DNA from 2 places in the Bacillus sp. WC2503 genome. Region 2 is predicted to be linked to the other one. Evidence: riboswitches for the same ligand, from Rfam matches in the RefSeq annotation. Region 2 holds a riboswitch; the other holds the start of a gene.
What was found. A riboswitch is a leader RNA that binds a small molecule or an ion and turns the genes downstream of it on or off. The one in region 2 is predicted to bind lysine.
Positions count from the first base shown of each region.

Region 1: it holds a riboswitch for lysine, as region 2 does, so the genes downstream of both, ACUN26_RS01120 (amino acid permease) here and ACUN26_RS05480 (aspartate kinase) in region 2, are expected to answer to the same signal.

Region 1 is NZ_JBQYMD010000001.1:193,538-200,452, forward strand. It holds gene ACUN26_RS01095 (SgrR family transcriptional regulator) at 1-77, opposite strand, end outside; gene ACUN26_RS01100 (MDR family MFS transporter) at 162-1,424, shown strand; gene ACUN26_RS01105 (hypothetical protein) at 1,482-1,685, opposite strand; gene ACUN26_RS01110 (type 1 glutamine amidotransferase domain-containing protein) at 1,952-2,467, opposite strand; gene ACUN26_RS01115 (ABC transporter permease) at 2,735-3,934, opposite strand; gene ACUN26_RS01120 (amino acid permease) at 3,995-5,419, opposite strand; lysine riboswitch at 5,566-5,747, opposite strand; gene racE (glutamate racemase) at 5,948-6,775, shown strand; gene gapN (NADP-dependent glyceraldehyde-3-phosphate dehydrogenase) at 6,816-6,915, opposite strand, start outside.
Region 2 is NZ_JBQYMD010000001.1:1,019,031-1,025,945, forward strand. It holds gene asnA (aspartate--ammonia ligase) at 1-597, shown strand, start outside; gene ACUN26_RS05475 (helix-turn-helix domain-containing protein) at 747-1,196, shown strand; gene ACUN26_RS05480 (aspartate kinase) at 1,387-2,616, opposite strand; lysine riboswitch at 2,818-3,004, opposite strand; gene ACUN26_RS05485 (DoxX-like family protein) at 3,197-4,102, shown strand; gene ACUN26_RS05490 (DUF4166 domain-containing protein) at 4,107-4,718, shown strand; gene ACUN26_RS05495 (YndJ family protein) at 4,724-6,349, shown strand; gene ACUN26_RS05500 (8-oxo-dGTP diphosphatase) at 6,378-6,863, opposite strand.

The DNA.
Region 1 (6,915 bases), 830 kb from region 2:
TGTTGTTGATCTTGTGCATGTAGTCTTAGTCTAATGTAATAGTCCATAATTTTCATATATACACTTCCTTCTATTATAAAAGGGGAAACTCTTTAGAATATTCTAACCTTTTTCTTCCTTTTTTTCAAAGTAAAATAAGTAAGCATAAGGAGGGGGAAACAATGGGGTTTTGGAGTATGCATCGAAATATAAAAATTAGAATTATAACTTCGTTTTTAACACGTACTGTATCCACGATGATTTTTCCATTTATGGCGATTTATTTTTCAATAAAATTAGGTAGTGCAATTGCTGGTGCGTTACTACTTATTAATGTAATAGCTTCATTAGTAATTGGTTTATACGGTGGATATGTTGGGGATCGACTTGGTCGTAAAAAAGTAATGATTATCGGTCAAAGTATACAAGTCATTTCAATCGCTTGTATGGGGATTGCAAACTCAGATTATGTAGATTCACCGTGGCTAACATTTATCTTTATGTTAGTGAATAGTTTAGGGTCTGGTCTTATGAATCCTGCGACAGAGGCGATGTTAATTGATGTGAGTACACCGGAAAATCGAAAAGTGATGTACAGCATTAACTACTGGGCGATTAATTTATCCATTGCAATTGGAGCGATATTTGGCGGATTATTGTTTGAAAACTATAGATTACAATTGTTTATTGGATTAACAGTTATTGCAGTTATTACTTTATATGTGATGGCTGTATATATGGAAGAAGTGTATGTAGCACGAAAAACGGTGGAGAAGAAAAATGTATTAAAAGATATGGCGGATAGTTATAAAGTCGTAATGAAAGATAAAGCGTTTTTAATTTTTTGTGCAGCAAGTATATGTACATTATCTCTAGAGTTTCAGGTTAATAATTATTTAGGAGTACGTTTGCAGCAGGAATTTGAAACGGTGCACTTTTTCTTTAGGGATGGTGTGACGTTTGATTTAACAGGTATTCGAATGATGAGCTGGATTTCAGCAGAGAATACAATTTTAGTTGTGTTATGTTCGGCACTCCTTATTAAAATGCTGAAAAGCTTCAACGATTTGAAAATCTTATATGTAGGTTTATTCATTTATACAATTGGATTTACAATACTCGGAACGAGCAATAGTTTATGGATTTTATTAATTGCAGGGCTTTTCCAAACGGTAGGCGAGATGATGTATGTGCCAGTGCGTCAATCTATTATGGCAGATATGGTGCCGGATGAGGCAAGAGGTTCTTATATGGCGATTAACGGGATGGTCTTTCAAATGGCGAAAATGAACGGGGCATTAGGTGTTATGTTAGGTTCATTTATTGCATCTTGGGGCATGAGTGCTCTGTACTTTATTGTTGGTATGAGCAGTATTTTATTATTTATGAAGGCGATAGGGAAAGAGAAATATCAAGATGAAGGGAAGGTTTCTCAGATCGGATAAAGTGAAACGATATAAAAAGCGAACCAGTTATAATGAGGAGCGCTTTTTATACCATTTTTAAAACGGATCAACTTCAGCTAAATTTGGAGTGGTATTCGGCTGTAGTAAAAGATTTTTTAACGTTCCTACTTCAGAAAGTGCTACTAATATGTAGCCACTAATTAGTACAATAAGCCCAATGACGCGTAACGTTTGTAAGCTCACTTCATTATTATTCGTTTCCGTTGGATTTGGGGGCGTTGAAGGTGGAGTATTGTTCATAGTTAGGCTCCCATCTTTTGTATTTATATATGTGTAAAATCATGATTTAACTTATGGATAGGAATTATATAGTCATTTTCACTATATGAGAACTGCCTATGAATAGTGATTGGGAATTTTAGAGTGAGATAAGAGGTGTATTTGTGGGAGTCGGGTTGCCCATAAACACGCGATTAGTGTGAACTAATAATCAGTGGGGGATGAAAAAAATCCCCCACTGATTACATTTTGTTTTTCATACAAATAAAAGAGGTTAACCAAAGTAGCTATCCTAATATACGCAACGATTCTTCAATAAAAGCGGGGATATCTTCCGGTTGTCTACTTGTGACTAGCTGATTTTGGCATACGACTACTTCTTTATCATGAAAGTTTCCGCCAGCATTTTTCAAATCGACCTCAATGGATTTATATCCAGTCACATCGCGTCCTTCAAGTGTTTGTGCAGTGATGAGTAGCTGAGGTCCGTGACAAATAGCGAAAACGGGTTTTTCCGCATCCATAAATGTTTTGCTAAAGTGAACAAAACGTTCATCTGCACGAAGTATATCTGGGGAAAATCCGCCCGGTATGAAGAGGGCGTCAAAGTTCTCTGGAGAAACATCATCAATACTTTTATCAATTACGACTTCACTTTTTCTTTGCTTACCGTGTACCGTTTTACCTTTTTCCATTTCAATAGTTGTTAATTCATATCCCTTTTGCTTAAAAGCTTCTACTGGCTCTGTGTATTCTGTATCCTCGAAATAATCCGTTATTAAAATAGCAATTTTTTTACTCATTGCAGTCAGCTCCTTATATTATAGTATCGGTTCCAGAATCATCCTTGAGCAATGCCTTTTATAAAGTGAAACTTTAATTCATGTTTTTTCATTCCCTCCAGTTCCTTTGCCCTGTTAATTTAATAAATACCCTTTTTATTAGGACGTAAACATGTATTATCGTTTTTGTATGTAAAAATCATAAAATATCGGTTGTTTGAGGAAGAAAAATAAAAAAGCCAAGGAGATAATTTATTTTCTCCTTGGCTTTTAAGATAATTCTTTTCGTTAAAACGAAGAAACACGCTGCTTCGTTTTTGGTACAATAATAAATTTGATCCAGATTACCCCGATTATCATAATAATTAAGGTATGTAGTAATTGACCTGTAGCAATGAGTATAACACTCGAAAATACAATGAGTTGAATGCTTAGCAATATAAAGATTAAGCGAAGAAATTGATTCATTCGTTTTTCAGTATCAATCGGATACAATGCTACAATAATATTTCCCGAAAAATATTTCCAAAGGGAACGAAGCTGCATAGAAATCATATATAGGACGATATATGCGATAGCGCCTTTTACGTATGTGTTTGGTATAAAATATAAGGCGAAGGCACCAATCAGCCCTAAGCGAATATATATACCGAAATAATCATTCCCGCGTAAAAATGCTAGTGTATGTAAATAGAAGAAAGTTGCTCGTTTTTTATGTAATAAAGGTTCAATCCAATTTGTAAGCCATTTTCTTTTGTTTACTTGCTTATTAAGTTGCGGAACATCGGTGAAGATGCTAGCAAATTGATAGAAACGAACGTTCATTTTTTCTTCTTGTTCAATTATGTAATCCCACGGTATTCGTTTTGTAGGCTGTTTTTTCGTATATAGAAGTAGGAAAGCAAGTAGTAAGAGCAATCCACCTAATATGAGAACATGTGCCGAGTAAAATAGCATGTAAATGATTAGGGCGTTACAAGCAATACGAATAATGAACCATATGTTTTTTTCATGGCTATCACGCCACATCCAATATATGTACATGTTCCAAGCTTTCGTAATCATTAAAACGATAAAGATTGTACATAAGAACGGTACAGTTAATTGTAATGATTGCATAGCAAGCGGAACGAGAATAAGGAACGTAAATAATAATGGGAAAATCTGAATGATGTAATTATATAGAAGAGATTTTTTAAAATAAGATGTTAGTTTCTCTTCTAATGTAAGCAAATAGACAGCATCAGGTTTTTGAATAAAGGTGCGAATGGGACATCTCATTATAATAAATGTAAGAACGGTCGTTATGAGTATGAGAGATATTCCTTTAGAAGGAGATGCTTTTAGAAACTGAGCATAATAATATGCGCCAACGCATGAAATAAAGATAAAGCTATATAATAAACCGTTAATCATACGTGCAAAGTATGTAATGATATTTTGAATGTGTTGTTGGAAGCGACTGCTCCATAGTGATTCGATTGACATGTTTTTCACCTCTTTGTTCTATTATATATGTTTTACAAAAGAAAAAACGAGCAAATTGCGTTATGCAACTTGCCCGTTTTTCTTTTCGTTATTTTTTTTCTGATCACGATTCATTAATGGATAGAAAGCAAATCCAATTACGAATAAACCAATTCCGAGAAGGAACGTTTTTATATCGGATGCACCGGTTTTAATAACCCATAGTGCGTAGCAAAGTGCGATCACTGCGACTATACCATCTGTAATTCTTGCCCGCATTTCATTTTTATATGTTTCACCAGTTGCGACTAATTTTAACTGGAAGATCGGTGAAACGAGATATGGAATGAGGTAGGCCAGTGTTGATACGGTAATAACGAATGTATAAGCTTCCGCAATAGTTCCTGATAATGTTGAGAATAAGAATACTTGCGACATAATGTTTGTTAATCGTAATGAGTAAATTGGACTTCCTTTTTTATTTGTTTTTGTGAAGAAGGAAGGGAAGAAACCTTCTTTTGCTGCTTGATACGGTACTTCTGAGCTTAATAAAATCCAGCCTAAGATAGAACCGAATAGGGAAGTAAGAGCAAGTAATGCCATCAGTTTCCCGCCGCCATGACCCATTGCAGCATTTAGTGCATCTGCTAACGGACGTTCAGAAGCTTGTAATGTATCAACGTGAAGGACACCCATTGTTAAAATTGTAATTCCTAAGTAAATTGCAACTGTAATAAGTAATCCCGCAACTGTTGCCCGTTTTACCGTTTTTGGAGAAACAGCCCGGTTTGATAAAAGAACGGCTGATTCAATTCCGATAAACGCCCAAAGCGTTGTAAGAGCGGCTAAATTTACTTGTGAAAGAAGACCGTGTGATACACCTGATTTATCGATCATCGGTGTGTACCATTGTCCAAACTTAGAAGCTTCGAATGCAAATAACGTAACGACGATAAATAAAAGGAATCCAGTCACTTTCGTTGTTGTTGCTAAGAAGTTTAGCTTTCCAGCTCCGCTTACACCATTAGTTAATATAATATGAGTTCCCCAAAGTAAGATGGAACAAATCGTAAATGTAATTAGTTTTCCGACTTCTATGTTAAACGAACCGATTGAAAATAGTAGTCGCGTATCTTTCATAATTGGGAAGAAAAGTGATAAATATCCCGCGAAAGATGTAATGATGGCAACGTTACTTGCCCAGTTTGCAACCCAATATCCCCATACCATACTGAAACCAGCCATTTTTTTCTTTTTTGGTGTTGAGAATAAAGCATATGCATGACTTTGTGGTCCTGTCGTTAAATCAGGACGACGAATTGCTAAATTACCAAAAACAAGAGCTAGCATTAAAACACCAAACCCTGTTGTTAACCAAGCTAAAGTGACACCGAGTGGGCTTGCTGTTTGTGCCAACGTACTTGGCACCATGAAAATCCCAGCGCCAACCATATTACCGACAACGAAAGCTGTTAGTACCCAAAAGCCCCATTTTTTTTGTTGCATAGAAAATACCTCCAAAGTTAGTATAACCAAGTCAAGCGAGGAGATATGTATGTCTTCCGATTAGAGAAGAGAAGTCCCAAACAAAACAAAAAAAGCACGTAATCTGCCGCTACATGCTTTCTATCTTATAAGAAACCCACGACATACCTCTCGATAGCTCTCCACAAACGAAACGTTTGTGACAGTTCTGCACTTATTAAATGCAGACCCAGCAAGTGTGCATGGTGGACACGACTTACTTCGGCAATCATTCCTTTCTCATTTCTTCATCAATGCCACTACATCTCCTGAAATGATACTCTTAATGACTGCAACCTCTACCTCACCGAGATACGAATGAGGATTTAAATATTAAATTAACGTATTTAAGAGTAACAAATGTATTTTTATACGTCAATGGATATAGTAATAATCAGATTATAGAGAAGAGTTTGTGATTAAAAGAGAGAGGGATTATTATGTAATATTGAATTTTCATAATATAATAAATGTTATTGACGCTAGAAGATTGAGAAGGGGATGAAGTATATGTCTGTATGTCATAAACATTCAGTAATAGGTGTGCTAGATTCGGGAGTTGGGGGATTAACAGTTGCGAGTGAAATTATAAGACAATTGCCTAAAGAGAGCATTTATTATATTGGTGATAATGAGCGTTGTCCGTATGGGCCAAGAAGTGTAGAAGAGGTACAATCTTTCGTATTTGAAATGGTTGAGTTCCTCAAACAGTTTCCGTTAAAAGCGCTAGTGGTAGCATGTAATACTGCTGCAGCTGCTGCATTGACTGCGCTGCAAGAAGCACTGTCTATTCCGGTTATTGGCGTTATACATCCGGGAGCAAGAGCGGCAATTAAAGTGACAAAGAAAGGGGAAATCGGAGTAATTGGAACTGTAGGTACGATACAGTCTAATATGTACGAAAAAGCATTACACGAGCTTGATACATATTTGGAAGTGCATAGTCACGCGTGCCCGACTTTAGCTACAGTTGCAGAAAATCAATTAGAAGATACAGCATATGTAACGCAGCAAGTGAAACAAGCTTTACTGCCATTAACGAAAGAAGATATAGATACGTTAATTCTTGGGTGTACGCATTATCCACTTTTAGAGTCCTATATAAAAAAGGAACTAGGAGAAGATGTAACGATTATTAGTTCTGCAGAAGAAACAGCGATAGAATTAAGCACAATTTTACAGCACAAAGGAATCCTGTCTGACAATTTGAATCCGAAGCATCGATTTTTTACAACAGGCTCTGTTTTATCATTTGAACATATTGCTGAGCTTTGGCTAGGATATGAAATTTCTGTAGAATGTGTGAATTTACCTATGGAAAAACAACTCGTGAAATAAAAAGAAGCTGATCTAAAACTAGATCAGCTTCTATATAAGATTAAACTAAGTTCAATACAGTTACTTTTTCACGTGTCATAGACTCAAGGCTCTTACGAATACCTTGTGCGCCCATACCTGAACCTTTTACACCGATGAAT
Region 2 (6,915 bases):
ACTGTAGATTACTTACAAGAAACAGTACGGACAATTTATGGAATATTCAAAGATTTGGAAGATCACTTATTTGAAAAATATCCGTTCCTTGGAAAGTATTTACCAGAAGAAGTTGTTTTCATTACTTCCCAAGAGCTAGAAGATAAATATCCAGAATTAACGCCGAAAGACCGTGAACATGCAATTGCAAAAGAACACGGTGCAGTCTTCATTATCGGAATTGGTGATGCACTTCGTTCAGGTGAAAAGCATGACGGACGCGCAGCCGATTATGATGATTGGAAATTAAACGGTGACATTTTATTCTGGCACCCAGTATTACAAGCTTCATTCGAATTATCATCAATGGGAATTCGTGTTGATAGTAAATCACTTGATGAACAGTTAACAAAAACGGGTGATGATTTCAAACGTGAGTATGATTTCCATAAAGGTATTTTAGAAGATGTACTACCATTAACAATTGGTGGTGGTATTGGACAATCAAGAATGTGCATGTACTTTTTACGCAAAGCACATATCGGTGAAGTTCAATCTTCTGTATGGCCTGACGATTTACGTGAAGCTTGTAAGAAAGAAAACATTCATCTGTTTTAATTAATATAAGTGAGAGGGAGAGTAGCTTGAAAATAGAGTTACTCTCCCTTTTTTTATTGTGTAAACTAGTGGTTTACAGTGCGTGTTACTAATAGTTTCTTTCTTTTTTATCTCCCTTTATGTAATAATTTGCTAAAGGAGGGGACGTTATGAGTATAGGAGAACAGCTAAAAAAACTAAGAGAATCAAAGGAGTTTTCGCAAGAGGATGTTGCTAAAAAAATTGGTGTGACGAGGCAAGCGGTTTATAAGTGGGAAAATGATAAAAGTTACCCTGACATTGATAATTTAATTTTACTGAGCGAAATGTACAACGTTACGCTAGATGAGTTAATAAAAGGGAATCAAAGCTTTAAAGAGAAAATACATATTGATGAAGAAGAGGCGGATTTTGAGAAAGAGAATGAGTTTGGTTTTTATATTGGATGTGGTTTGCTCATTATGAGTGCGTTCATTGAGTATGAAAAAATACAGGTGGTTGTATTAGGAATTGCACTATTCATGATGGTCTTTTACTCGGATGTGAAGAAAATTATTTTCAATGAATATAGATCATTTTTTCAAGGGAAAGAGAGAAACGATATGTGTGATAAGAAGTAAGAAGAGTCAACTATATTTCCTAGGAAAGAGTTTAAAGAATAATTTCATTGTTTTATAATGATTTTTGGATATCGATAATATATTAAAAAGCTGTTTGCGTAGAGTCTTGAAATCTATGCAAACAGCTTTTTATTTATATAGGAAAGAAATAGATTAATATGTTTTTGTAAGTTGCAATAAAAATATTAAATTAGCTCATTTGCACTAAAGGCTCAATTTTCGCCATAAATGATTGATGAAGTGCTTCCACACCTGTTACTAAATGAAGGCGGTCAATAACGACAGACACTTTAATTTCAGATGTACTTACCATTTTAATATGAATATCTTCTTCTTTTAAAGTAGTGAACATATTCGCAGCAACACCTGGATTAGATACCATACCAGATCCTACAATTGATACTTTTGCTAAATGATTTTCATGTTCTACAGACTCATAGTGAAGATCTTCTTGGTTCTGTTCCAATACTTCTAGTGTTTCTTGTAAGTCATTAGAATGGATAGAGAAGGAAAGATGAACAGTTCCTTCATTTGTAATACTTTGAATAATAATATCTACATTAATATGTGCGTTAGCTAACGTAGAGAAAATTATTGAAAGTGAACCTTGTTCCAATCCTTTCACTGTGACACGTGTAATATTATCTTCAAAAGCAATACCTTTAACGATTGATTGTTGTTCCATGTTACATTCTCCTTTTACAATTGTTCCGTTTTCTTGTTCCATACTTGAGCGAACTTCTAAAACGACATGATGATTTTTGGCAAATTCAACAGCACGTGGATGTAATACGCCGGCGCCGAGGTTTGCCAGTTCTAACATTTCATCATAAGAAATTTCATCTAATTTGTAAGCTGTCTTTACAACTCGTGGATCCGTCGTGTATACGCCTGTTACATCCGTATAAATATCACATTTTTTCGCTTTTAGTGCCGCTGCTAATGCAACAGCTGTCGTATCAGAGCCACCACGTCCAAGCGTTGTAATTTCATTTTTTTCACTGATTCCTTGGAAACCAGCTACGATAACAATCGTGCCTTCAGTAAGATAAGACTGAATACGCTCAACGTTAATGTCAGTAATCCGTGCACTACTGTGTACAGATTCTGTCGTAATACCAGCTTGCCATCCTGTTAATGAAATTGCGTTATAACCTTTTGCTTGTAGTACCATTGTTAATAATGAAATAGTTACTTGTTCTCCTGTAGATAGAAGCATATCCATTTCACGTTTACTCGGATTTTCCGCAATAGCGTTAGCAAGTGCTACAAGTTCATCTGTGCTTTTCCCCATTGCTGAAACGACAGAGACGATACTATGTCCTCGTTCATATTCTTCAATAATTAAATTTGCCACATGTTGAATGCGCTCAACACTTCCGACAGAAGTACCACCAAATTTTTGTACAATCGTTTCCATTACGAATTCCTTCTTTCGTCCATTTTTAAGAATAGATTAGGACATATATAAATCCCAATATTCCTGTAGTTACCAGAGAGAAAAACAAAAAACACCATCTCAAATAAGTGAGGATGGTGCTGTTACAGGAAAAGGGAAACAGAAAACGGAGCTAATAAAAAAACCGCCAAAAAAGGAATACCATGAAAATGATATCTCTTTTTTGTAGATAGCTCTTCATACGTACATGTCTGTACATATGACAGTTCTGTTTCTATTCGAAAACAGCCCCAATTGATAAATGCAGAGAAATTTATCAATTTCGGCAACACTTCCTTTCATCCAATTTCATAGACATCTCTGTGTCTCCATTAGAATACTCATAAGTATTGCAACCTCTATCTCACGTTTTAGGCGAGAGTGTTTGATTTATGAAGTTGTTGGTAACATTTGTTTTATAATAATTTAAATTATTCAGGGAATCAAGTGTTTTATATGTATTTTCAAAATTCTTTCTTTTTAGAGATAAAGTTTGTGAAAAATGTAGCAAAATACATATATTACATGTACATTAAAAATATAGAGTGTAGGAGGTCGGAGTATGAAAAGAAAAAGGCCTATTTATGTTGCAACAGAAATGAAAACGACAATAGAGAAATTATGGGAATATACGCAAGAACCAGACCTACATACAGAATGGGATGCTCGTTTTACTGAAATTTCGTATTTAGAGAAAAAAGAGGGAGAACCACAGAAGTTTTTATATAAAACAAAGATAGGATTTGGGCTTGAAATAGGCGGAGAAGGGGAATCGATAGGTGAAATAAGAAAAGAAACTGGTGAACGGATTTCTTCTTTGAAATTTTGGACAGACAATACATTATCACTTATACGAATAGGGCGTGGTTATTGGAAGTATACACCGCATAAAGAGTGTATTCATTTTGAAACGCAATATGATTATGATACGAGATATGGTCGTATAGGAAATGTGATTGATTCATATATGTTTCGTCCATTATTAGGTTGGGCGACTGCTTGGAGTTTTGATGCCTTAAAATTATGGTTAGAAAAGGGGCTTCATCCTAGGTTACTAATTAGAAGAACAATGACGTATTGGCTCGTATGTTTTTTATTTGCTTTTGTATGGATATATCAAGGAATTGTCCCGAAAATAATTTTTAGCCATCCAGAAGAAGTGAAGATGCTTTCACTCATTGGGTCGAATGAAAGCAGTGTATTTATACTTAAAATGATTGGGATATTAGAAATTATTTTTGGTGCCATATGGGTACTTCCACTTCCAAAACGAAAAATATTTATAATGCATATTGTTATGTTAATAGCTTTAACGATAGCAGCAGGATGGACGAATATCGCAAGCTTTACAGGGCCGTTTAATCCAATCACATTAAATCTTCTTCTAATCGGATTATCGATTGTCGGTTATTTGAATAGCTTTGATTTGCCAAGCGCAAACAATTGTAAGAGGACGAGAAAGGGATAAGTGTATGACTAATATTTATGAAAGACTATTAGGGGATTCTTATAAAAAACTTCATCCGAAATTACAGAAACGCTATGAGGTTACAGAAGAAAATAGCTTCGTCGGAGAAGGGAAGATGGATGAAATTTACGGAGGTTCTTTTTTCGTTAAAATGATATTAAAAATTGCAGCCAAGTTCCGAATGTTTTTTTCTGAGCGAGGGCAAGAAGTTCCGTTTACGATACATAATTACGCTGAGCGGGATGAACATGGAAATGAATCTGTACGGTGGAATCGTACTTTTTATTTTCATAATAAGAAAAGATATTTTAACGCCGTTATGCAGCTGGATGAGGAGAAACATGAAATCGTAGATTATTTTGGTGAGCCGCATATACTTGTTTCTACATTGAATTTTCATATTGACGAGGCAGGTGGAATGCATATTTCTTCAAAAAAACAATGGTTTTATATGTTAGGGAGAAAAATTCCGTTACCGAAATTTTTATACGGAGAAGCAAAAATTTTTGAAAGTTATGATGAAGCACTGAAATGTTTTCGAATTCATGTACAAGTACGAAACCCGTTAATTGGTTCGCTTTTTTCATACAAGGGAACATTTGTAGAAAGGGAATAAACGATATGAAAAATATAATATTTGGGCTTGCTTGTTATGTTGTTTTTCTAATATGTGAGTGGTCGAATATAAATCCTGTTGAAGCAATTATATTATTATCTGTTTTATTATTTATACCGATGTCTTTTTGTATTATTGATAAAAGAACAAGAAATGGATCGTATTTATTATTTTATAAATTCGTATCGTTTTTATATCCAATCGCAGCAATTTGCGCAATGCTAGCTTTCGTCACAAATCACTATTTATTTGCGCTAGTTTGGTTTGTATATACAGGAATTGTTGCGTTATTTGGTGTAAGTAGATTGCTAGAAAGAGGATGGAAGCCGTTAGAGGAGACCGTCATAGATAGTGCGTTTATTTATTTGTTTTTAGGTGGTTTTTGGTTTTTTGCTTCAGTAGCAAAACTTTCAATTATGCATTTTAGCTCTGACATTGTTTTACTCACAGCTGCACATTTTCATTATTCGGCGTTTTTATTGCCATTATCAGCTGGTTTAATAGGGAGAAAAAGAGAAAAGAGAAGTAAAGTGTATGATGCTATTATGTTTATCATCATGATTTCACCTATGACAGTTGCAATAGGAATTACATATTTGAGGATATTTGAATTTTTTGCAGTTGTGATATATTTATGTGCTATTTATGGATATGGTATTTACGTTTGGAAAGCGAAATTTAATGCTATTCGTGCAAAGGTTCTCTTAATCATTTCGTCTAGTACGCTCATGGTTACAATTATGTTCTCACTCATATATTCATACGGAAATTTAAAACAAGTACTGACGATTACAATTGCTCAAATGGTTTGGATTCACGGTGTGGTAAATGGTATTGGAGTAGCATTACCAGCATTTGTAGGTTGGATGATTGAAAAGAGTGCTCCAAATTATAAGTACTATGGGAAACCAATGAGTAGATTAAGAGGAAGCGTGAGAATTGGTGGGACATTTTTACAGAATGGAAATTTAGTAGATAGTAAGGAATACAACGGTTTAGTTGATAAAATAAATGATTTTCATAGTGAGTCATTTGACGTGACGAAGGTTCCTTTAAGTATAATTCGTTTTTATGAAAATACAGCAGCGTATGAGTTACAATCGAATATTAAATGGGCTCGTTGGTTCCGTCCATTTGCATTTTGTTATACGAAAATGAGTAAACGAGTAGGACAAATACATTTAGGGATGGGCGATAAGTGGGAAACAATGTATGGTTCTATCATAGGTGTAAATGATGAGAAAGATGGGAGAGAGAATGTAAGGGCTTGGCTAAGGGAAAATGAAGCAGGAGAGTCTATTTTTTTGGCTCTGTATTCAAAACATACGCATAAGAACGAGACATATATGAATATTGCATTGCCTTTACCTTATTCGAATATGACAGGTATTTTAAAAGTATGTAATGATAGCAATGATTTAATCATTACTAGTAAGTTGAGAGAAAATAGTAAGGGAGATGAGGGGATTTATTTACATACTGGTTTCTTTACAATCCGTTTACCGTTAACAGAGATTTTTATCATTAAAGAGGGAAAGGGTCACATGCTAACTGCTCACCATAAAATGTGGATATTCGGAGTTAAGTTTTTAGAAATTGATTATGAGATTAAGAAAATAGAGGTGAAGTAAGAAAAGCTTGGAAGGATTCCAAGCTTTTTTACGTATGGGTAATTGTCATAGCGACTTGTTTATCTAAGTCTCGGTCCCAAACACGTTGAATTTCAAACGTACCTTTTTCAAAAAATAATGGGAATCTTTCTTTAAACCAATCTTGCATAGGAAGATTGAGTGCTGTATCGATTGGCACCCATACTAATTCACCCTCAGGAGGATTAATAAGAAGCTCGCCTTCAAATGAGTCGGTCCAATAGTTGAATACCATATATCGAACATGCCCCTTAGGATTTACATATTCGTCTACCCCTTTAAAAGTTAAATTAGAAACGTGTAGTCCAGTTTCTTCTTTTACTTCTCGTATAGCAGCTTGGACGATACTTTCTGGAAAATCTACTTTTCCGCCAGGAGCTATATAGCCAGGAAAGCCTCGATGATTGGGACGTTTTAAAAGTAAAATTTCATTGTTACGCTGGATCATACACATTGTATAGATCTGGTGCTCGATGTTAGGTGAATTGGAAGGCATGACCATATTTTCTCCCTTGTATTTTTTTTGATAATTTTACCATATATATAGT